4 regions of the Pseudomonas nanhaiensis genome follow, and region 1 is predicted to be linked to each of the others. Evidence: predicted binding sites of a transcription regulator. Region 1 holds the regulator's gene; each other region holds the start of a gene.
The links. The regulator sigma-54, encoded in region 1, starts transcription at its own class of promoters, with help from an activator protein. The targets are predictions, from matches to a motif close to ANTGGCATNNANNTTGCTNT.
Positions count from the first base shown of each region.

Region 2: a site for sigma-54 is predicted at 2,428-2,447, ahead of KEM63_RS17020 (pilin). Genes of this name have one in related genera too.
Region 3: a site for sigma-54 is predicted at 2,366-2,385, ahead of flgA (flagellar basal body P-ring formation chaperone FlgA). Genes of this name have one in related genera too.
Region 4: a site for sigma-54 is predicted at 3,565-3,584, ahead of nirB (nitrite reductase large subunit NirB). Genes of this name have one in related genera too.

Region 1 is NZ_CP073751.1:3,007,322-3,013,171, forward strand. It holds gene KEM63_RS13705 (KdsC family phosphatase) at 1-385, shown strand, start outside; gene lptC (LPS export ABC transporter periplasmic protein LptC) at 382-963, shown strand; gene lptA (lipopolysaccharide transport periplasmic protein LptA) at 950-1,480, shown strand; gene lptB (LPS export ABC transporter ATP-binding protein) at 1,473-2,198, shown strand; gene KEM63_RS13725 (RNA polymerase factor sigma-54) at 2,286-3,785, shown strand; gene hpf (ribosome hibernation promoting factor) at 3,865-4,173, shown strand; gene ptsN (PTS IIA-like nitrogen regulatory protein PtsN) at 4,195-4,650, shown strand; gene rapZ (RNase adapter RapZ) at 4,653-5,507, shown strand; gene KEM63_RS13745 (HPr family phosphocarrier protein) at 5,510-5,782, shown strand.
Region 2 is NZ_CP073751.1:761,444-767,293, reverse strand. It holds gene KEM63_RS03500 (sulfatase family protein) at 1-627, opposite strand, end outside; gene KEM63_RS03495 (LysR family transcriptional regulator) at 726-1,655, shown strand; gene KEM63_RS03490 (hypothetical protein) at 1,671-1,937, opposite strand; gene KEM63_RS17020 (pilin) at 2,040-2,396, opposite strand; partial or broken gene KEM63_RS03480 (prepilin-type N-terminal cleavage/methylation domain-containing protein) at 2,649-2,757, shown strand; gene pilB (type IV-A pilus assembly ATPase PilB) at 3,213-4,913, shown strand; gene KEM63_RS03470 (type II secretion system F family protein) at 4,935-5,850, shown strand, end outside.
Region 3 is NZ_CP073751.1:2,575,553-2,581,402, reverse strand. It holds gene KEM63_RS11615 (flagellar brake protein) at 1-520, opposite strand, end outside; gene KEM63_RS11610 (flagella synthesis protein FlgN) at 610-1,071, opposite strand; gene flgM (flagellar biosynthesis anti-sigma factor FlgM) at 1,113-1,439, opposite strand; gene flgA (flagellar basal body P-ring formation chaperone FlgA) at 1,594-2,307, opposite strand; gene KEM63_RS11595 (chemotaxis protein CheV) at 2,409-3,350, shown strand; gene KEM63_RS11590 (CheR family methyltransferase) at 3,382-4,206, shown strand; gene flgB (flagellar basal body rod protein FlgB) at 4,442-4,846, shown strand; gene flgC (flagellar basal body rod protein FlgC) at 4,849-5,289, shown strand; gene flgD (flagellar hook assembly protein FlgD) at 5,303-5,850, shown strand, end outside.
Region 4 is NZ_CP073751.1:2,686,155-2,692,004, reverse strand. It holds gene KEM63_RS12200 (sensor histidine kinase) at 1-49, opposite strand, end outside; gene zigA (zinc metallochaperone GTPase ZigA) at 170-1,375, opposite strand; gene glgP (alpha-glucan family phosphorylase) at 1,594-3,255, opposite strand; gene nirB (nitrite reductase large subunit NirB) at 3,790-5,850, shown strand, end outside.

The DNA of each region.
Region 1 (5,850 bases):
CATCAAGATGCTCCGCGCCTCGGGAGTGGAAGTGGCGATCATCAGCGGTCGCAAGTCACCACTGGTGGAGAATCGTGCGGCCAATCTGGGCATTCCCCACCTGATCCAGGGTCGCGAAGACAAGCTCAACGCGCTCGAGGAGCTGCGCAAGCTGGTCCCGGTCGGCATGGACGAGATCGCGTTTCTGGGCGACGACCTTCCCGACCTGCCGGTCATGCGCCGAGTCGGGCTGGGCGTGGCCGTGGCAACCGCCGACAGCTTCGTCCGGGAGCATGCCCACGGCATTACGCTGGCGGCCGGCGGCCAGGGCGCCGCGCGGGAGTTCTGTGAGCTGATCATGCGCGCGCAGGGCACCCTCGACGCGGCCCGGGCGGCGTACCTGTGACGTTCAAGCTGCCGCGCTACGTGGTACTGGCGATCGTCGTCGGCACCGGCGTGCTGGCCGCGCTGGCGATGGGTTACTGGAACATCCGGCCGGCCAGCTTCCAGCCCGACCCGCTGGTAATCGACCCTCGGCAGCCGGATTTCTTCATGGAGAATGCGCGCATACGCCAGTTGAATGCACAGGGCAGCGTGTCGTATCAACTGACGACCGAGCGCGCCACGCATCTGTCCAGCGACGAAAGTACGCTCCTCGATGAGCCCTTCCTGGTGTTCTTCCGCGAAGGCGAAACCCAGCCCTGGGAATTGCGCAGCCGCTACGGGCAGGCCGACCAGGGCGGTGATCGGGTGCGCCTGACCGACGAGGTCGAGCTGCAACAGAAACTGCCGGACCGGGCCCTGACACGGCTCACCACATCGCTGCTGGACGTCTTTCCGCAGCGCGATTATGCCGAGACCGACCAAGCGGTTAGAATCGAAGCGGCCAATGGCGTGACGACCGGAGTCGGCATGCAGGTACAGTTCAATGACGGCACCATGACGCTGCTGTCCAACGTAAGAGGCGAACATGAGGTGCGTTAAAGCCATACTCGCTGCCGCGATTATCGGAGCCAGCCTGCCGGTGGCGGCGCTGCCCGAAGACAGCGAACAGCCGATTCGCATACAGGCCGACACAGCCAGGCTGGATGAGCGCCGCAACGTGGCGGTGTACACCGGCGATGTGATCATCACCCAGGGCAGCATGCGCCTCACCGGACGGGAGGTGACACTGACCACCGACGCCGACGGCGCCGTTCGTACGGTCGTCAGCAAGGGCAGCCCGGCCACGTTCGTGCAGACGCCCCAGCCGGGCCAGACGCCGGTCAACGGTCGCGGCCAGACCATCGAATATCATGCCGCCGACGAAAAGGTAGTGATGATCGACAATGCGCATCTGGACCAGGACGGCAACACCTTTCAGGGCGACTACGTCAGCTATGACATAGCCCGTCAGGTCGTCGACGCCGGCCGCACGGGCTCGGCCCAGGGCGGCAGCAAGCAGCGTATCGAGATGGTCATCCAGCCGCGTCGCCGCAACGAGCCCGCAGCCAATGAGTAAGCTTGAAGCCCGTCATCTGGCCAAGGCCTACAAGGCACGCAAGGTGGTGCGCGATGTCTCTGTGGCGATCCACAGCGGCGAAGTCGTCGGCCTGCTCGGGCCCAACGGCGCCGGCAAGACTACGTGCTTCTACATGATCGTCGGCCTGGTGAAGGCCGACGAGGGCAACATCCTGATCAACGATACGGATGTGACCAAGCTGCCCATGCATGGCCGCGCGAGGCAGGGCATCGGCTATCTGCCGCAGGAAGCCTCGATCTTTCGCAAGCTCACCGTTGGCCAGAACATCATGGCGATCCTCGAGACGCGCAAGGACCTGAACGCCAAGGGGCGCGAAGGCAAGCTCGAGTCGCTGCTGCGCGAATTCCACATTCATCATCTGAAGGACAGCCTCGGCATGAGTCTGTCCGGAGGCGAGCGCCGTCGCGCGGAAATCGCACGGGCGCTGGCCACCGAGCCGCAGTTCATTCTGCTCGACGAACCCTTCGCCGGTGTCGACCCGATTTCGGTGAACGATATCAAACAGATCATTCAGCACCTGCGCGACAAGGGCATCGGCGTGCTGATTACCGACCACAACGTGCGCGAAACCCTGGATATCTGCGACAAGGCCTACATCGTCAACGACGGTCACATCATTGCGGAAGGCAATGCAGAGACCGTACTCTCGAACCAGACAGTCCGTGATGTCTATCTCGGTCATGCCTTCCGCCTGTAACTGCCCGAGCGATTCAGGCATGCTAGAGGCATTGGGCCATATGCCCGAGCAGGGTAACAACCAGCGCACAGGGTACTTCACCGCATAATGAAACCATCGCTCGTCCTCAAGATGGGGCAGCAGCTGACGATGACGCCGCAGCTGCAGCAAGCCATCCGACTGCTACAGCTCTCCAGCCTCGACCTCCAGCAGGAAGTTCAGGAGGCACTGGAAGCCAATCCCATGCTGGAAATGGCAGACGACGGCGACGACGACTACGGTCCCAGCGCACCGGACACTTCGCCTGACAGCGACGACGCCCCCGCGGTGACCATCCCCGAACCCGTCGAGCTCGACTCCATCGAGCAGCACGGTCAGGGTGAAGAAGGCAACTGGAACGAGCAGATTCCCAGCGAGTTGCCAGTCGACACCCAGTGGGAGGACGTCTACCAGACCTCCGCCAGTTCCTTGCCCAGCAACGACGACGAGGATTGGGATTTCACTGCTCGCACCGGTACCGGCGAGACGCTGCAGAGTCACCTGGAATGGCAGCTGAATCTCATCCCGCTCTCCGAAACCGACTACCAGATCGCCCTGGCGCTCATTGACGGCATCAACCCCGACGGCTATCTGCACGAGTCGCTGCAGGACATTCTCGACTCGCTCGATCCTGAGCTCGAGGTCGAGCTCGACGAGGTCGAGATGGTGCTGCATCGCATCCAGCAGTTCGAACCGGTCGGCGTGGGCGCGCGTGATCTGCGTGAATGCCTGCTGTTGCAGCTCCGACAAATGCCCGCCGGCACGCCCATGCTGGAGCAGGCCACCCGCGTGGTGAAAGATCACCTGGAGCTGCTCGGCAATCGCGATTTCGCGCAGCTGATGCGCCGCAGCAAGCTCAAGGAAGATCAACTGCGCGACGCGGTAGCGTTGATCCAGACGCTGAACCCCCGTCCCGGATCGGAAATCGCCTCAGGCGATGCCGAGTACGTGATTCCCGATGTCATCGTCCGGCGTGATACCAATCGCTGGATCGTCGAGCTGAACCAGGAGTCGGTGCCCAAGGTGCGGGTGAACACCCACTACGCCTCGATGGTGCGCCGTGCCGACAGTAGCGAAGACAACACCTACCTGCGCAACCATCTGCAGGAAGCGCGCTGGTTCATCAAGAGCCTGCAGAGCCGGAACGAAACGCTGATGAAGGTGGCGACGCAGATCGTCGAACATCAGCGCGGCTTTCTCGAGCATGGCGAGGAAGCAATGAAGCCGCTGGTGCTGCATGACATCGCCGAAGCGGTGGGCATGCATGAGTCGACCATTTCGCGGGTGACGACGCAGAAATACATGCACACCCCGCGCGGCATATTCGAACTCAAGTACTTTTTCTCGAGCCACGTTGGCACCACCGAAGGCGGGGAATTCTCCTCCACCGCCATCCGTGCGCTGATCAAGAAACTGGTCGCCGCAGAAAACCCGAAGAAACCATTGAGCGACAGCAAGATCGCTGGTTTACTGGAAGAACAAGGGATATCGGTAGCCCGCAGAACGATTGCCAAGTATCGCGAGTCGCTCAATATCGCGCCCTCGAGCGAGCGCAAGCGGTTGGTGTGACCAGCCGGGATTCACAGGTGGCACCATCGGGTGACAGTCAGCGTCACCCTGCTCTATCAAGCCAATCAGGAGAAGCCGTATGCAATTGAACATCAGCGGTCATCAACTAGACATCACCGACGCACTGCGCGATTACGTTACGGAAAAGATGTCACGGCTCGAGCGACACTTCGACAAGATCACCAACGTGCAGGTCATTCTGGAAGTCGAAAAGGTACGGCAGAAGGCAGAGGCGATTCTCCATGTGGCAGGCGGCGAAGTGGTCGCCAACGCAGAGGCTACCGACATGTACGCAGCTATCGATTTGCTCACCGACAAACTGGACCGTCAGCTGATCAAGCACAAGGAAAAGAACATCAACCGCCTTCAAGGCGCCAACGATCGTTAAGGCTGCATACGCCGAAGACCCATGCAAATAGACCATATCCTTACCCCCGAGCGCACCTTTGCCGGTGTGCAGGGGGGCTCCAAAAAACGTGTGCTGGAGCAGATCGGCAAACTGATCGCCCAGCACACCAATCTCGATCCCGACGCCATTTACGAAAACCTGATCGCCCGCGAGCGGCTCGGCTCGACCGGCTTCGGCAATGGTATCGCCATTCCGCATAGTCGGCTGGAGGGCTGCGATCGCGCCCTCGGCGCGCTGCTGCAGCTTGAGAGCAAGATCGATTTCGACGCCCTCGACGGCGAGCCGGTGGATCTCATCTTCGTCCTGCTGGTGCCGCAACAGGCAACCGAGCAGCATTTGCAGATTCTCAAGATGCTGGCCGAGAAGCTCGATCAGCAGAGCGTGCGCGAGTCGCTTCGTGCCGCCCCGGATTCCCAGTCGCTTTATCAGGCGATGATCGGCGCGGGCGATAACTGAGCATGCGCCTGGTGGTGGTGAGCGGTCGCTCGGGGTCGGGCAAGAGCACCGCGCTACACATGCTGGAAGACAATGGCTTCTACTGCATCGACAACCTGCCGGCCGGGCTGCTGCCCGAGCTGGCCAGGCAGGCGAACCAGACCGACCTGCGTCTGCCGAAGGTGGCGATCAGCATCGATGCGCGCAACCTGCCCAGTGACCTGGCGCGCTTTCCGGCACTACTGCGCAAGGTCCGCGAAACCGGCACGCAGTGTGACGTACTGTTTCTCGCCGCCACCGACGATGTACTCATCAAGCGCTTTTCCGAAACTCGACGCAAGCATCCCCTGACCGACGAGCATCATTCGCTGGCCGAAGCGATTGCCGAGGAAATGCGCCTGCTCGAGCCGATCATCGATCTGGCCAACCTGAAGGTCGACACCAGCCACCTCACGCTCTATCAGTTGCGCGACGTCCTCAAGCAACGTCTGCTGGGCGCCGAGGCGCACAAGCCGTCCGTGTTGATTCAGTCGTTCGGCTTCAAGCGCGGCGTCCCGGTGGACTCCGATCTGGTATTCGATGTGCGCTGTCTGCCCAACCCGTACTGGAAGAAGGATCTGCGACCGTTCTGCGGGAAGGACAAGGAGATCCGTGATTACCTCGGCGCCGAACCCGAAGTTGAGGAGATGTACCAGGACATCCGCCAGTTTCTGGAAAAATGGCTGCCCCGCTACGCCGCGAGCGAGCGCAGTTACACCACTATTTCCATAGGCTGTACCGGGGGGCACCACCGTTCGGTGTACCTGGCCGAGCGATTGCTCAAGGAACTGAGCGCTAATACCGCCAACCTCCTGATCCGCCACCGCGACCTGCCCTGACCATGCCAACCAGACGTATCCAGATCATCAACAAGCTGGGACTGCACGCCCGCGCCGCAGCAAAATTCGTCGGTGTCGCCAACCGCTACGACTGCACGGTGGAAATCGGCACCACCGAGCACAGCCTGGTCAACGGCAAAAGCATCATGCAGGTGATGATGCTCGCCGCCGCCAAGGGCAGTGACGTATGCCTTCGTTGCGAAGGCCCGCAGGCCGATGAGGCGATGGCCGAGCTCTGTGCGCTGATCGATGATTATTTCGAGGAGGGGGAGTGACCCCAGCGGCAAGCCGCAAGCCGCAAGCCGCAAGCTTCAAGCGAAAAGTGCCGGAGGAAAGCTCTTCT
Region 2 (5,850 bases), 1.4 Mb from region 1:
CAGCCAGGCGGCGGTATCGCTCGCGGTCAGTTTGTCGAACACGAAACCGGTGAGGTGCGAGCCATGGGGATCGCCATGCAGGTTGTACTCACTGAAGCCGAACGGCTCCAGCGCATCGATGGTCGGGTTGACCACCCCGTAGGTGAGGTTGCCGGTCTCGGCAATATGCGACAGATGCCACTTGCCTTTATAGGCTGTGTAATAGCCCTGGCCCCGCAACATGTGGCCGATGGTCGGCAGGTCGGATGAGAGCTCGCGAAACGGCGGCAGTCCAAGGTTGGCGGTCACGCGGGTGTGCTGCGTGTGCTGCCCGGTGAACATGGTGGAGCGAGACGGTGAACACGGCGTCGTATTAACGTGGAAGTTGCCCAGCGACACGCCGCTCGCTAGTAGCGCTTCGTGCCCGGGCAGGTCCAGTTGCGGCGGCAGGTCCGCGTAGGCGCGCTCCTGATCGGTCACGATGAGCAGGATGTTCAGCTTGCGATCGCCCCGGGACTGCGCCACCACCGGCTGCTCCTGCGTGGCGCCCAGATCGGCGGCGGCACCGACATGCTCGGCTCGCACGGGCGAGGCCAGCCCTCCGATCGACAACGCGCCAGCCCACTTGAGCACATCACGGCGTTTCATCACGCACCCCACGGTAATCGATTGGTCGTTGCAGCCTAGGAAATACCTGTCAATAATTCCATTGCAAATTTATCCGACACTCGATGCAGGGAGCGCATATGAATCTCCAGCAGCTGCGGCATTTCGTTGCGGTGGTTGAGCACGGTCACTTCGCACGCGCTGCGGAAGCGATCCACCTGAGCCAGCCCGCACTCAGCCGGAGTATTCAGACGCTGGAATCGCAGCTCGGCTGCAAACTACTCGACCGGCACAGCCGCGGCATCAGCCTCACCGCACATGGTGAGCTGGTTCTGGAACACGCCCGGCGTCTGCTCTCAGGCAGCCGCGCTCTGACCAACGCGGTGGCTCAATTGCGCAATCTGGAAGCCGGAGAGCTGCGTCTGGGAGCGGGGCCATACCCGGCCGCGCGCCTGGTTCCAGCGGCAATGGGCCAGATGGCAATGGCATACCCGGGCGTCCAGATCAGGCTGACGATCGACGGCCCAGCTGGACTGCAGCGGCGGTTATTGGATGATGATCTTGAACTGTTCATAGCCGACACACGTGTACTGCTCGGCGACCCGTTGCTGGACGTCGAGCCACTTACGCCACACCGAGGCGTGATTTTCTGCCGGCCCGACCATCCGCTTGCGTCCCTCGCCGCGGTGCCGGACGAAGCGCTCACGGCCTATCCGTTGGCTGCAGCCAGCCTGCCCAAATCGGTGGAACAACAACTCGCACGCGTTCAGAGCCGTGCGCAGCCGATCAGCATCTACTGTGACAACTTCGTAGCCTTGCGCGCGATGGCCCGAACTACGGATGTGCTTGGGGTCGCGCCATGGGACGCCGTCGCCGACGATGTGGGCGCAGGATCACTTACCGTACTGACGCTGGCATCGCCGATCGTCGAACACTCATCCTACGGACTGGTGAGCCGAGCCGGGCACAGCCTTTCTCCGGCCGCCCGGGTGTTCGCCGAGCAACTGCGGATCGAAGACAAACGAGCCCTGCCCTCCCGAACCTCACCTATGACAGGAAAGATCAGTTGAGACGAAAAGCGTCAGTTATTCTTCTGCCTTAGCGTCCCGCCCGGTTTCAGCCTTGAGAATCTCAAGCGCCTCACCCAGCTTGTCCACCGCTTCCTGATGATCGCCCGCCTCATGCGCTTCCTGCCCTTCCGTGCGCAATTCGGTTACGCGGCGCAGGGTTTCATCGTCTGGCGGTGGGTCGTTGGCGAGTATCTGGTCGATTTTGGCCATGTCGTTGGGGCAGTGCATGGCGAAAACCGGGGTCGCGAATAAAAGCGGAATAACAAGAAGGTAGTGTCGCATCGCGGTGACTCCTCGTGAGTTGTCACAAGAGGCTAGCAGACTCCACTATACCTCGACGGGCTAGTCGTCGGACCGTGGCCCACGGATTCTGGTTATTGCGAGTCAGGGAATGGTGCAAGAAGTAGTCGCCCAGTCGCAGATAATCGTGGTAGCAGCGGAGTCCTTGGCGGTAAATGTGACCGTTCCCGTCAGTCCGGCAATCGCCGTAGGATTAGGATTTGTGGGCGCAGGAGCGGCGGCACACGCTGCCGAGGCATAGTCACTCAATGCGGTATTGGATTGTAGCGATGCTGCCCGCGCCTTCACGTGGGCAGACGCCTCTCCGAGGCAGGCACTTACATTGCTGCGATCAGCATAATCTTGATACGCAGGCAGAGCAATGGCGGCCAGAATGCCAACGATCGCAACTACGATCATCAGCTCGATGAGCGTAAATCCGGAAACTTCCTTGAGTCTCATAGCTTCGTATCCGTTAAGAGGTTGCGAGCTACAAGCAAGGTCGATGCCAAGCGTTCCTCCAGCGCCGCCGGGGTTTGTAACCGTGCGAAGTGACCAATTTTGTCAGCACATGCCCAGAATCGTCTTCTCCTCGCAGCAAACTTGGGACCACCCGCCCGTGAGGCGGCGGAATCCTTGCACGGTGACATCTGGCACGCTGTTTGCTTAAAATCTGTCAGGCCAACAGCCTAATCACCTCAAGGAGCTTGAACAATGAAAAAGCAAATGCAGAAAGGCTTTACTCTTATCGAACTGATGATCGTAGTGGCGATCATCGGCATCCTGGCCGCGATCGCTCTGCCGGCTTATCAAGATTACACACGCCGTGGCGCCAACAGCGCTTGCTTGGCGGAAGCAAAAGCATATTCCGGAGCACGATTGGTCTTCGAATCTGGCGGCTCAGTTGGAACCGCCCCGGTGTTCGGCGCGCAAGCGTGCGGCACTCCTAACCCGGCGAACTCCGTGGACTTCACGGTCACCCCGGCGACCCCGGGTAACGGGACGGTGACATGTGACGAAAGCTCGACTTGCAGCCATGCCGATCCAGCCGTATAAAACGATACTTCGACAAGATCCATTGTGAACTGGATTTCTAGCGCCCTGCTTCCCGCGGGGCGCTAGCCTTCGCTCCACGATGACTATCGATGATGGGACAATACCGTAGCCAGTGGTTAGTGCCATGCACTTGGTTTCGCATTGTACGACGTATACTGGTATGAGCCCATCGCTTCGGTGAAAGCTATAAAAACACCCCAGCAAGAATCAAAGGAGTTGGTAGTGAACTCTTCCGTGCTTTCAGGCTTAGCTCGACGCATTGTTCAAGACCAACTGCTTGACTCTCAAACTGCAGGGAAGGCAACCACTCAGGCGAATCTCGACAAGATTCCGCTCATTACTTATCTGGTTCAAAAGAAGCTAGCAGAGGCTCGTGATCTTGCGATGGTCTGCGCCGAAGAATTCGGCTACCCCTATCTGGATTTATCGGTCATCGATAAAGATCACCAACCAAAAGATCTCGTTAGCGAAAAGCTCATCCGCCAACATGGCGTCCTACCTCTTTATAAACGCGGTTCGCGCCTATACCTCGCGATTTCCGACCCAACCAATCAGCAAGCGTTGAGCGACATTCAATTCAGCACCGGCCTGATGACCGATGCTGTGATAGTGGAAGACGACAAACTCCACGCGGCAATTGAAAAATTCCTAGACAGCCCTTCCGGTGGTCTAGGTGAGATGGGCGATGCTGATCTTGAAGATCTTGAGATCGAAAGCGGCGAAGACGATAAAAAAGAAGCAACCGCAACGGACACAGACGACGCGCCGATCGTGCGATTCGTCAACAAGATGCTGCTCGATGCGGTAAAGATAGGCTCGTCGGACCTTCACTTTGAACCGTACGAAAAAATTTATCGCGTTCGCTTCCGGACCGATGGCATTCTTCATGAAGTAGCGAAACCACCAGCACAGCTAGGCGTTAAAATCGCTGCTCGCCTCAAAGTCATGTCGTCAATGGACATGGCTGAGCGCCGTAAGCCGCAAGATGGTCGCATCAAGCTCAAGATATCCAAAACCAAGGCGATCGACTTCCGGGTAAACACCCTTCCGACCCTCTGGGGCGAAAAGGTCGTTTTGCGTATTCTGGATTCCGAGAGCGCGAAACTGGGTATCGACGCGCTGGGCTACGAGGACGACCAGAAGCAAATGTATCTCTCTGCCCTCGCCAGACCGCAAGGCATGATTCTGGTCACCGGCCCCACCGGCTCAGGCAAGACCGTGTCTCTCTATACTGGCTTGAACATCCTGAACACCATGGAGCGCAATATTTCCACCGCCGAAGACCCGGTTGAAATTAACCTCGAAGGCATCAACCAGGTAAACGTCAACCCGAAGCAAGGCATGGACTTTGCCCAGGCCCTGCGCGCCTTCCTCCGTCAGGATCCGGACGTGATCATGGTCGGCGAGATTCGCGACCTGGAAACGGCAGAAATCGCGATTAAGGCTGCTCAAACCGGCCACATGGTGATGTCTACGCTGCATACCAACAGCGCGGCGGAAACGCTGACGCGTCTGCGCAATATGGGCGTACCGTCGTTCAACATTGCCACGTCGGTCAATCTGATCATTGCCCAGCGCCTCGCTCGTCGCTTATGCAAGACCTGCAAAAAGCCCGTTGATCTTCCTCGCGAGGTATTGACGGAAGAAGGATTCACTGCGAGCCAAATTGCTGCAGGGTTGACAATTTACGAACCTGTGGGTTGCGAAAATTGCAAAGACGGTTATAAAGGGCGTGTTGGTATTTACGAGGTGGTGCGAATCACCCCGGCCATGCAACGCATCATCATGGAAGACGGCAATTCCATACAGATTTCAGAAGTAGCTCAGCAGGATGGTTTCCGAACCTTGCGCCATTCCGCATTAATAAAAGCGGAACAAGGCGTCACCAGCCTGGCGGAAGTCAATCGAGTGACCAAGGATTAAGTCATGGCGCAACAAGCAGCGATGAAGAAAGGGCCCACCCCCGCAACGAAGGCCAAAGTAGAGAAGGTTATACCATTCAAATGGGAAGGCAAGGACCGCAAGGGAACCAAGGTTGCCGGCGAGATCCAGGGCTCGAACCCCGCCTTGATCAAAGCTCAGCTGCGCAAGCAAGGCATTCTCGTTACCAGCCTGAAGCGACAATCGACGCTCTTCGCCCCTCGCAACAAGCCAATCAAACCGCTGGATATCGCTTTCTTCACTCGGCAGCTTGCAACCATGATGCAATCTGGCGTCCCTATTGTGCAGGCTTTTGAGATCATCGCCGAAGGCGCCGAGAAGCCGAGCCTTGCGAAACTTGTCACCGAAATTAAAACAGACGTAGCCGCCGGTAATACGCTTGCCGACTCGCTGCGCAAACATCCAAAGTATTTCGACGACCTGTTCTGTAACTTGGTCGAGTCAGGAGAACAGTCTGGTCGCCTGGAGTCGCTGCTCGATCGCATCGCTACTTTCAAAGAAAAAACCGAAGCGCTGAAAGCGAAGATAAAGAAAGCATTGACCTACCCAATTGCGGTCGTTTGCGTCGCCATCGTGGTCACTGCCATTTTGCTACTGAAGGTGGTTCCTCAATTTGAGACGGTTTTCTCTAGCTTCGGCGCGGATTTGCCCGCCTTCACTAAAATGGTGATTGCTCTGTCCGAGTGGTTACAGAGTTGGTGGTTTCTTTGCGTGTTCGGTTTGATCGCACTTGGCTTTACGTATACTCAGGTACATAGGCGGTCCAAGACTTTCCGCGATGCTCAAGACCGAGTACTCCTCAAAGCACCGGTAGTCGGGAAGATCGTCTACGAGGCGGCGGTAGCTCGCTACGCTCGCACTTTATCGACCACGTTCGCCGCCGGCGTGCCTTTGGTCGAAGCGCTGAATTCCGTCGCGG
Region 3 (5,850 bases), 430 kb from region 1:
TGAGCTGCTTGCTCAGATCTCCCGCAAACCGAGCCTTGCAGCCCGTGGCAGAAATATCGACCAGTGTTCCGGTGATTTGCTGCTGGCGCTGCTGCTTGATCAGCCCGATACCGGTTTCCAGTGCGCGATGCACCGTGGCACGAAAGGCCCCGCGTTTCTGATGATAAATCATGTCTTCAGGCAGGGGGGCGGTATAGGCCGGCGCGTCTTCGAAATTGACCTTCTCCGCCGCCGGGCAGCTCCAGCGAATATGCACGCCTTCGTGCCAGGCATCGATACGAAAAGCCTCGCCCTGTTCGACGAAGCGATCCCCGTCACGAGGAATCAGTTCATCGAGCCAAAGGTAGCCGGTGGCGGAATCAACATTGACGATGAAGCTCTGAAACTTTTGCGTCCGTTCGGAGAAAGTGACCATGAGCGGGTCACGCGACTGCTGGAGCGTTTTTAACAGCGAGGTGATTTCGATCCTGGAGCGAACTTCCCGGGGTGGCTGAGGACCCACTTCTTGTTCAAATAGCATGGTGCTGCTGGCTCTCGACATCCGTTGTGATAGTCCCGCCACTATACAGCAAGGCAGTCAGCATAACGGCTCTCCGATACCGGAAAAAATCAGACCTTGGTGAGCGGGCGCTGCGAACTCGAGCGGCTTGTCAGACCCTGCCGGTCGTAAACACTCTGGCTCGACTCGCCTTGATTGCGCAGAAGATCGATCAGATGCCCCGTCGCGTACTGACTATGCCTGACGAGCCGAGCGTTACGCTGATTGGCAGACTGGCAGCGTTCCAGGACTTCGCGGAAAGCGTCGTAGCCTTCCACCAGTTGCGGTTGCCCGAGCGACGCGATGAAATGTTCAAGGCTCTGTTCCGGCCGCTTGCCTGTCTGTTGGCACCAGCCGGCTATGGCCTGATCGTGCAGTGAAAGCGCCTTGATCAGCGGAGACTTCAGGTCGAGCAGCCGCTCGAGTTCGGGCATGTCATGTCGACCCAGCGCGTCCTGTTCCTGATCGAGTAGATCGAGGAACTGCTGACAATCCTGGATGGCCTGGTCAAATATCGTTTGCAGATCGATCATCTGTCATCTCCACGAACCGGGGCCATCACCAGTCTTCAGGCTTAGCGACTCTCCAGCGCCAGAAGCTTGTCAGCGATACGGCTGCTGTCCGGCTTGTAGCTGCCATCTGCCACGGCCTGACGGATCTGCGCAACGCGTTCGCTGTCCACTTCCGGAAGCTGGCGGAGACGTTCTTCTATAGCGTTCAATTGTTGTGCCTGCTCGCTGAGCTTGACCGACGACTCGCCAGCCGGCTGCTTCTGCTCAGGCGCCTTGTCAGCACCGCGGGCGCTGTCTGCACCGGGCTCGCGCTTGACGGATGCGGCACCAGCCTGGCCGGTTCGGCTGCTATTGCCTGCGCCGTTGGGGGCATTGAAGTCAATAACCATTCTACAGGTCCTCAGAACTTTGAATGTTTTACTAACATCAGTAACGGCCGATGCAGGAAAAACTTTAGGAAAAATCTATGTGACTCGATTCACAGTCTAGGCTTCTGCAGCCGCTGAGGAATCAGACAGCAGTATAGCGGAAACGGTTCGGCGGTCACATCGCCACTTCTACCTGTCCGGGTCCAATGATTCGGGCGGTAACGACCCGCCCGGAGCGCGTGTTGCGTACGCGTATCTGACTGCCGACGGTGCCTGCCTGAAGCGCTTCGCCTGGCATGCGTACCGAGATCTGCGAGTTTGCCGCGCTGATCACCACCTTGTCGCCGCGTTTGACGATCTCATCATTCTCCAGATGATTGGCGCCGATCACCATATCCGCAGAGAGCTGTCGCTTTGCGCGCTTGCCTAGCGCAAGTCCAGGATCGGTCAGGTATTGGTCACCAAGCAGACCGACGTCTCTCTCCATTAAGGCAATATCAGCCGGCTGTACTACCTCGTGACGGGACAGAGGGCGCCGGGTGACCAGGACCTGCTCGAACAGGCTTACCCTGGCTGGGACGAACAGACGCCAGCGTACCGTGTCGCTCTCGCAACTGACACGCACGGTGGCCCGACCGACCGGCACCGCCGGGCTTTCCAGCGTCGTTACCAGGCTGTCTGCCGGGCACAGAGGCAGGCGAAGCCGTGGATCGAGGCGGCCGACTTCGACTTCGTAGCGCGCGTCGCGGGTGCTTGCCGAGATGTGCTGCTCGGCTTGTTCCTCAAGAAAAGCTTCGGTGGTGCCGATAAGCTGTTCAATCAGAGGATTCGCGGACAAAGCGGAGGAAAAAAAAACCGCCAGCGCCGCGCAGTACCTGATAAAACGCATACAATTAGCCTTGATGACAAAACGGGTGGCGCCAAGTTACTGTCGCTTTCCTGTAGTGGAAGCAAGAAACGTACCGCTACACGTATAACGAGGAGGCGCCCATGGCTGGCGTTATGGACTCGGTCAACCAGCGAACGCAGCTGGTCGGACAGAATAGACTTGAATTGCTGCTCTTTCGGCTGGCCGGCAATCAGCTGTACGGAATCAACGTATTCAAGGTCAAGGAGGTGCTTCAATGCCCCAAGCTGACCTTGCTGCCCAAGCTGAACCCGGTGGTGCGCGGCGTGGCGCACATCCGTGGCGGCACGCTCCCGATCATCGATCTCAACAAGGCTACCGGGGGCGCGGGGCTGAGTGACCTGAGCACGGCGTTCGTCATCATCACCGAATACAACTACAGGGTGCAGGGTTTCCTCGTGCGCTCTGTTGAACGCATCGTCAACATGAACTGGTCAGAGATCCATCCCCCGCCACGTGGGACTGGCCGCGATCATTATCTGACCGCTGTCACGCGGGTTGACGAGAAGACCGTGGAAATCATCGACGTCGAGAAGATTCTTGCCGAGGTGGTCCCGACAGTCGAGACGATCTCTTCTGGGGTGATTGACGAGCGTACGCAGGCCGAGGCGGTTTCCCGCAAGGTTCTGATCGTCGACGACTCGAGCGTTGCACGCAAGCAGGTCGCCCGTTGTCTGCAGGAGGTCGGCGTGGAAATCGTCGCGCTCAACGACGGCAGGCAGGCACTGGATTGGCTCAAGGAAATTGCCGATCGAGGCGAGGACGTATCGAAACATCTGCTGATGATGGTGTCGGATATTGAAATGCCGGAGATGGATGGATACACGCTCACGGCCGAAGTGCGCAATGACCCCCGCATGAACAAGTTGCATATCATGCTGCATACCTCGCTGTCGGGGGTATTCAATCAGGCGATGGTGAAAAAGGTCGGCGCGGACGAATTCCTGGCCAAGTTCAAACCGGATGAACTGGCGAAACGGGTGATCGACCGGCTGCACGCCCTTCGCGACGCGACGGGTGCATGACGCCGGCACATAGACGAGATAGGGCGGTTGAGTGACCTCTGCAAACGATTTTCAGCAGTTCCGGGATTTCCTTGAAAAAGCCTGTGGCATCGTTCTGGGGGAAAACAAGCAGTATCTCGTATCCAGCCGGTTGAACAGGCTGCTCGAACAGGAGCGCATCAAGTCGCTGGGTGAACTCGTCTCGCGGATTCAGGCGAATCCGCGCGGTGGGCTGCGCGAGTCCGTCATCGACGCGATGACAACGAACGAGACCTTATGGTTTCGTGACGTGTATCCGTTCGAGGTGCTCAAGAACAAGCTTATTCCCGAGTTCGTTCAGAGCAGTCCCGGCCAACGCCTGCGCATCTGGTCGGCAGCCTGCTCGTCAGGTCAGGAACCGTATTCGCTGAGCATGTCGATCGACGAGTACGAGCGAACCAACCTGGGCCAACTGCGCGCGGGCGCGCAGATTGTTGCGACGGATCTGTCCGGAAGCATCCTCAGCGCAGCAAAAACCGCCGAATATGACAGTCTGGCTGTGGCGCGGGGGCTGTCCCAGGAACGTCTGGCACGGTATTTCGACGCCGCTGGCGCGGGACGTTGGTCGGTGAAGCAGCCGGTACGATCGCGTGTCGAGTTCCGAGCGCTGAACCTGCTGGACAGCTATGCCGGGCTGGGCAAGTTCGACATCGTGTTCTGTCGCAACGTACTCATCTACTTTTCGGCGGATCTCAAGAAGGACATCCTCAAGCGCATCCACGCTACGCTCAAGCCCGGTGGCTATCTCATGCTTGGTGCGTCAGAAGCCCTCAATGGATTGCCCGAGCTCTACCAGATGGTCCAGTGCAGCCCGGGCATCGTCTACAAGGCACGTTGATCGTCCGTGTCAGCTTGCCTGATGACACATCCTGAGCGCGTCCGACTATTGACGCGTTCTTGCCGCTACGCCGGGGCCAGCCCGGCTTCAGTGACGAATCTGCGGTAATAATTTGCCGCAGACGTTCGGCCATCCCTATTAAGTCTATGATATTGCTGAATATTCATTATTTGGCATAGCCCTTGCTTTGACACTTCCGTAAATGTCTTGCCGAGCACGCAAGCGGAGGAATGTCATGAGTTTGAGTTTCGATCGAGCGTTGGGCCTGCATGAAAAGGCGCTGTCCTTTCGTGCCGACCGCGCGGAAGTCATCGCCAACAATATCGCCAACGCCGATACGCCCAACTACAAGGCGCGAGACCTCGACTTCGCTAGCGTGCTCGAGGCCCAGCAAGCCGGAGGCGCAGAGCCGTTCAAGGCCCAGCGCACCCATGGCGGACATATCGCGATGGAAGGTTTCATCGACCAGGCTGCCGGTCTGCGTTACCGCACCGCTTCGCAGCCCTCGATTGACGGCAATAGCGTGGACACCCAGGTGGAACAGGCCAGGTACGCACAGAACGCCATCGACTTCCAGGCCAGCTTTACCTTCCTCAATAGCAAGTTCAAGGGCCTGATGACGGCCATAAGAGGAGACTGATCATGTCCCTGACCCAGGTTTTCAACATCGCCGGATCCGGCATGAGTGCCCAGTCCCTGCGGTTGAACACGGTGGCCAGCAACATTGCCAACGCCGAAACGGTGTCGAGCAGCATCGATGAAACCTATCGCGCTCGCAATCCGGTATTTGCCACCGTCCTCAGCGAGCAGCAAGGGCTTGGCGGCTCGCTGTTCCAGTCCGAAGGCGAGGCCGGTCAGGGCGTGCAGGTGCTCGGTGTCGTCGAATCGGACGCCGAATTGCAGGCGCGCTACGAACCTGACCACCCCATGGCGAACGAGGAAGGCTATGTGTTCTATCCGAACGTCAACGTCGTCGAGGAGATGGCCAACATGATGTCAGCCTCGCGCGCCTACCAGACCAACGTTGAAATCATGAACACCGCCAAGACCATGCTGCAGCGCGTGCTGACGCTGGGCCAGTAAAGGAGACCTTCTGATGAGCGTCAGTAATAACCTCAGCGTTGGCGAAAGCCTGCTGGACAACTACAAGGTCGACCAGGATCGCTTCGCCAAGGGTGACGAGCTGGGCAAGGATGCGTTTCTGCAGTTGCTGGTCACGCAGATGAACAATCAGGATCCGCTGTCGCCGCAGGAAAACGGTGAGTTCATCGCTCAGTTGGCACAGTTCAGCACCGTCGAAGGCATCGGTAACCTGAATACGTCGATGGACTCGTTGCTCAGTGGTTATCAGTCATCTCAGGCGCTGCAGGCCTCTTCGCTGGTGGGGCGTTCGGTGATCGTGCCAACGTCCAATGCCATGGTCGATACCCAACAGGGTATTCAAGGCCAGATGGCGATTACCCAGTCGAGCAGCAATGTGCTGGTCAACGTTTACAACAGCGCCGGCAAACTGGTTTCCGCCATGAACATGGGGGCGCAGGAGCCAGGCATGCTCGACTTCAACTGGAACGGCCAGGATGCCAGCGGCAATATCCTGCCGCCGGGCAAATACAAGTTCGAAGCCATCGCCAGCCAGGGCGGTGA
Region 4 (5,850 bases), 320 kb from region 1:
GCGTGTCATCGAGAGGACGAGGTTGTGGATCACCGACAGGCTTTGGCATGGGACTCCAGGGTCGGTGAAAAGCCGCTGTTCGTAAGCTCGGAATATACGACAATGCAGTGGCTCGCTCAACGCGACCCGAGCCGGAACCGGCGGTTCGCGGCCCGTCACGGTCGTCTACCTACCATTGACCGAACGGATCGCTGCGGTCGCGCCATTGTGCGGGCCAGGTTCGAAGCTCCTGGTCATCGAGCAGGCAGGCATCGAGCTCATCTGCAAGCCGGCCGAAATCGATGTTCTGACCAATGAACACCAGTTCCTGCCGGCAATCGCCGATACCCTGAAGCCAGTCGCGCATGATCAGCGCTTTGCTCTCCTGGTCCTTAGGCCACTCTTCAGCCGGTACATATTTCCACCATCGCCCTGCCAATCCGTAGCGAATCAATCCGCCCGCTTGTGACCAACTGCCCGCCAGTTCTGGCTTGCTCGCCAGCCAGAAAAACCCCTTGGAGCGCAACAGTCGGCCGTTGGTCCACTCGCTTCGCAGAAACGCATGGAAGCGTTCGGGATGAAAAGGCCGGCGGGCCCGATAGGCGGTGGAGGCGATACCGTACTCTTGGGTTTCGGGGATCTGCTCGTCCCGCATCACCTTGAGCCAACCGGCCGCGGAAGCGGCGCGTTCGAAGTCGAAACGCCGGGTATTGAGTATGGTGGGGAGAGAGACTGCTCCCTGGGCCATCGGGATGACCTGCGCGTGCTCGTTGAGCCGTCGAAGAATGGCCTGCAGTTCGGAACGTTCCGCGATGGACATGAGATCGGTCTTGCTGATCAGGATGACGTCGGCGAATTCAATCTGTTCTATCAACAGGTCGGTGATCGAGCGTTCGTCCGTCTCGTCAGCGGTTTCGCCTCGCTCGGCAAGCATCTCTGCCGCATGAAAGTCGGTCAGAAAATTCACCCCGTCGACCACCGTAACCATGGTGTCCAGACGGGCCAGGTCGGAGAGGCTGCGGCCTGTCTCGTCTCGAAAGGTGAAGGTTTCCGCCACGGGCAGCGGCTCGGATATTCCCGTCGACTCGATCACCAGGTAATCGAACCGCTGTGCTCTGGCCAACTCGCTGACATGTTCCAGAAGATCCTCGCGCAGCGTGCAGCAAATGCACCCGTTGCTGAGTTCTATCAGCTTTTCCTCGGCTCGGTTGAAGGTCACCTCCCGCTGAATTTGGCTGGCATCAATATTGACCTCGCTCATGTCGTTGACGATCACCGCGACCCTCAATCCGGCTCTGTTTTTCAGCACGTGGTTGAGTAGTGTGGTTTTGCCAGCGCCCAGAAAACCTGACAGCACCGTCACGGGTAATCGATTGTCGCCTGACTGATTCTGCATACCACCTCTCCGGGTAATACCTGCCTGCTACTTAATGTGGAAAGGTTATACAGTAACACTTGAGTGCGTTACAACATAACGTTTGTAAGCGTCATGAGGGGGGTGAGAGGTGGGTGTGTTCGGTGAGGTGTCCGTAGCAGCGGACTGGATTGGCAGTGTCCCAGGCATCGGGCGGAGACAAGGTTCCGCCCGATGCTACCTGGTCGCGACGGCGTCGTTCAGCAAATGCCAGAGGTGTAGAGCTTTTCGTAGTACTCCCTTGCCATACGATCGGAATCGAATGCCGGGGTTACATCACGCATGCTGGCCATCACGATGTCGATCCATCTATGCGGTTCGTCGTAATACAGCGGCATGATCCGTTCTTCCAGAATCGCCATGAGGTTGTGGTAGTCAGCCTCGTTCTGATCATGCTCATTCAACCCCGGCTCGGTAACCGGAATGATGAAGCTGTTCTCGCCATCGCGGGCGAACTCCGGAATCCAGCCATCGTTGATCGAGAAGTTCACGGCGCCATTCATCGCTGCCGTCATGCCGCTTGTGCCTGAGGCCTCCCGCGGCCGTACCGGGGTGTTCAGCCAGACATCCGCGCCCTGTTTCAACTGGCGTGACAGCTCGATTTCATACCCGGTGAGTACGGCGATGTTGCGCTTCTTGCGCGAGAGCCGGACCAGGCCATTGAAGACACTGATGGCGTCGTGATCGAAGGGGAACGGCTTGCCGGCCCAGATGATCTGCACCGGACGATCGGTGCGCTCGATCATTGCCAGGAACCGATGGAAATCGTGCAGCAGGAGCGTGGCACGTTTGTAATGCGCGAAGCGTCGCGCCCAGACGATGGTCAGCACGTTGCGGTCAAACAGCTTGCCCGTCTGATCGGCAACGATACGGAACAGGTCGTCCTTCATTTCCTTCTTGCGAGTGACCAGGCGCTTCGGGTCGTTACGGTCAAGCGCCTGACGCAGCTTCTTGTCCTGCCAGAACAGGGCGTTCTGCGAGTTGGTAATCGCATCAATGCTGCAGATGCCATCATTGCCTTCCCACATCTGGTTGGCGACTGCGCCGTGCAGACGGGAGACGCCGTTGCAGGCGTGGGATACGCGCAACGCGGCCAGGGTGTGGCTGAACAGATGGTCGTGTATGCCGGTGAGGCTGACTTCCTGCTCGTGGCTGAGCGCGCCGAAGAAGCCCATGCGTTTCAGAAACGAGGTCTCATGCTCCTCGTTGCCGGCCTTCTCGGGGGTATGCGTAGTAAACACCACGTGCTTGCGCACCTGAGCAGCGTCACCGAGGCGATCCATGAGATGAAACGCCAGCGGCAGCGCATGCGCCTCATTCATATGATAAAGATCAGCGCCGCCCAGCGCTTCGACCACCTTGGCTCCCCCCAGGCCCAGCACGATGCTCTGCGCAATACGCGCGGCCGGTTCGACGTCGTACAGGCAATGGGTGATGGTGCGGGCGAGGTGATCGTTCTCCGGGATGTCGGTGGTCAGCAGATACAGCGGCGCGCTACCAAACACCTGCGCGGGCAGACATAGCGCCTTGACCTTCACGTCATGACCGTTGACCTGCACCGTGACCTGAATGCCTGGATCGGTCAGAAACGGATAGTACTTCTTGGTGAAATCCACCCGCAGGGTCTGATCGGCGTTGCGCGACTGGTCGTAGTAACCGTACTTCCACAACATCCCGATGCCGATCACGTTCTGGCGCAGTTCATAGGCACTGCGCATGTGCGATCCGGCCAGAAAGCCCAGGCCGCCCGAGTAGATCTTCAGGGCCTGGTCAATGGCAAATTCCATGGAAAAGTAGGCGACCTTGCGACCATACGCGGGGTTCACACGGTAGGGCAGGGGCCAGCAGGTGGTGTCCATCATGTATTGCTCCGTTTGCGACAGCACGAGGGAATCGAATGCAGCTGTCGATCCGCCCATTCTCTGTGTCGCCAGAAGTTTTGCAACGCGGCGCGACGAATGGCAGAGCGCAAGCGGCGAGCGACCGACCGGTGCACCAAAAGCGGGACCGTCAGCGTCTGGCGCACGGTTCTGGTTCAGCAGTCTGGACGCTCGTCGCCATCGCCGAGCCGCTCAGCCGACTCTTTCTTGCCAGCTGCTAGAGGCTTCTATCCCGCTGCTTCTCTGACGTCTGCTGCTTGCTCGCCCGGCTTTTAAGGGGCGTCGGCCACTTTTGGCACACGCGTTGCTTGATACGAACCAGGCCTGCGATGTGTTTCGCAGGTCGTCCCAGGTCAAAGGCGACCGCCACGGGGCCAGCAATACAGGCGATGAGGCCTGACGTTGCTGAACAATCAATGAATTTCAGGCAAAGGCGCCTGGAGTCCGCGAGGATTCCAGGCGCCTTTTTCGTTTTGAGTCGGCCACGCCGGCGCTGGCTTCGACAGAGGAATGGCTATGAACTCCCACGTTACTTCGATCAAGAGCGAGACATTGATCGTCATCGGCAACGGCATGGTTGGCCACCACTGCGTCGAGCAGTTGATCGAGCAGGGCGCGCTGACCCGCTATGACATTCATGTGTTCGGCGAGGAAAAGCAGCGTGCCTACGACCGCGTACACCTCTCCGAGTACTTCGGTGGCCGCGACGCCGAGTCGCTGGCAATGTGCGATGCCGACTTCTATCACTGCAACGGCGTGCATCTGCATCTCGGCATCCAGGTCGTGGAGATTGACCGTGAGCGCGGGGAAGTCGTCACGGGTCAGGGCCGCTACGCCTACGACAAGCTGATACTGGCCACTGGCTCCTACCCATTCGTGCCGCCGATCGCGGGCGCCGAGGGCAACTCCCGGCTGGTCTATCGGACCCTCGAAGATCTGGACGGCATCCGTGCGGCGGCGGCTTCCGCACGCCGGGGGGTCGTGGTAGGTGGCGGTCTGCTTGGTCTGGAGGCGGCCAACGCATTGAAATCCCTCGGGCTGGAAGCGCACGTGGTCGAATTCGCGCCACGCCTGATGCCGGTTCAGTTGGACACTGACGGTGGAGCCGCCCTCAAGGCGCGCGTCGAGCAGCTCGGTGTGTCGGTACACCTGTCACGCGCGACGAAGGAGATTGTGACGGGAGAGCAGTTCGCCTATCGCATGAACTTCAATGACGGCGAGTTTCTGGAAACCGATCTGATCGTATTTTCTGCGGGTATTCGGCCGCAGGATGCGTTGGCTCGCGCCAGTGGCCTGGATGTCGCCGAGCGCGGCGGGGTGTTGATAGACAATCATTGCCGCACCAGCGATCCGGCTATCTATGCCATCGGCGAGTGCGCTTCGTGGAACGGCAGCATTTTCGGGCTGGTCGCGCCGGGCTACACCATGGCGCGTAATCTGGCCAAGCAGCTGGCGGATGTCGACTATGAGCCGTTCACTGGTGCGGACATGTCGACCAAGCTCAAGCTGCTGGGTGTGGACGTAGGTTCGATCGGCGATGCGCAGGCGGCGACACCCGGTGCCAAGAGTTACCGCTTTATCGACGAAGCTACCTCCACCTATCGCCGGCTGGTCGTAGCGCCGGACGGCAAGCATGTGATCGGCGCTGTCCTGGTCGGCGACAACAGCTACTACGACACGCTGCTGCAGTATGCGCAGAACGGCATCAGGCTGCCGGCCGATCCGTCCAGCCTGATCCTGCCGATGTCCGACGGTACGCCGACCCTCGGTGCCGATGCCTTACCGGATACCGCGACCATCTGTTCCTGCCACAACGTTACCAAGGGCGCGATCTGCTGTGCGGTGGATGCCGGCTGCACCGACCTCGGCGAGCTCAAAGGTCAGACCAAGGCAGCGACGGGTTGCGGCGGCTGCAGCGCGCTGCTCAAGCAGGTATTCGAACATGAGTTGACTGCGCGGGGTGTGGAGGTCGACAAGAGCCTCTGCGAGCATTTCGCGTATACCCGCCAGGAGCTGTACGGCATTGTGCGGGTTGAGAACATACAGAGCTTCGACGAGTTGCTGGCCAAGCATGGCCGCGGCCATGTCGGCTGCGATATCTGCAAGCCGGCGGTGGGCTCGATTCTCGCCTCATGCTGGAACCAGCCGATTACCGATCCGCTGTTGATTCCTTTGCAGGACACCAATGACACCTTCATGGCCAACATGCAGAAGAACGGCACCTACTCCATCGTGCCGCGAATTGCGGGTGGCGAGATCACGCCTGACAAACTCATCGTCCTCGGTCAGGTGGCAAAGAAATACGACCTCTATACCAAGATCACCGGTGGCCAGCGTATCGACCTGTTCGGCGCGCAGCTGCATGAACTGCCGGACATCTGGGCCGAGCTGATAGCGGCCGGCTTTGAAACCGGTCACGCCTATGGCAAGTCGCTGCGCACGGTCAAGTCCTGTGTCGGCAGTACCTGGTGCCGCTATGGCGTCCAGGACAGCGTCGGCATGGCGCTACGTCTGGAGGATCGCTACAAGGGCCTGCGTTCGCCACACAAGATCAAGTTCGGCGTTTCCGGCTGTACC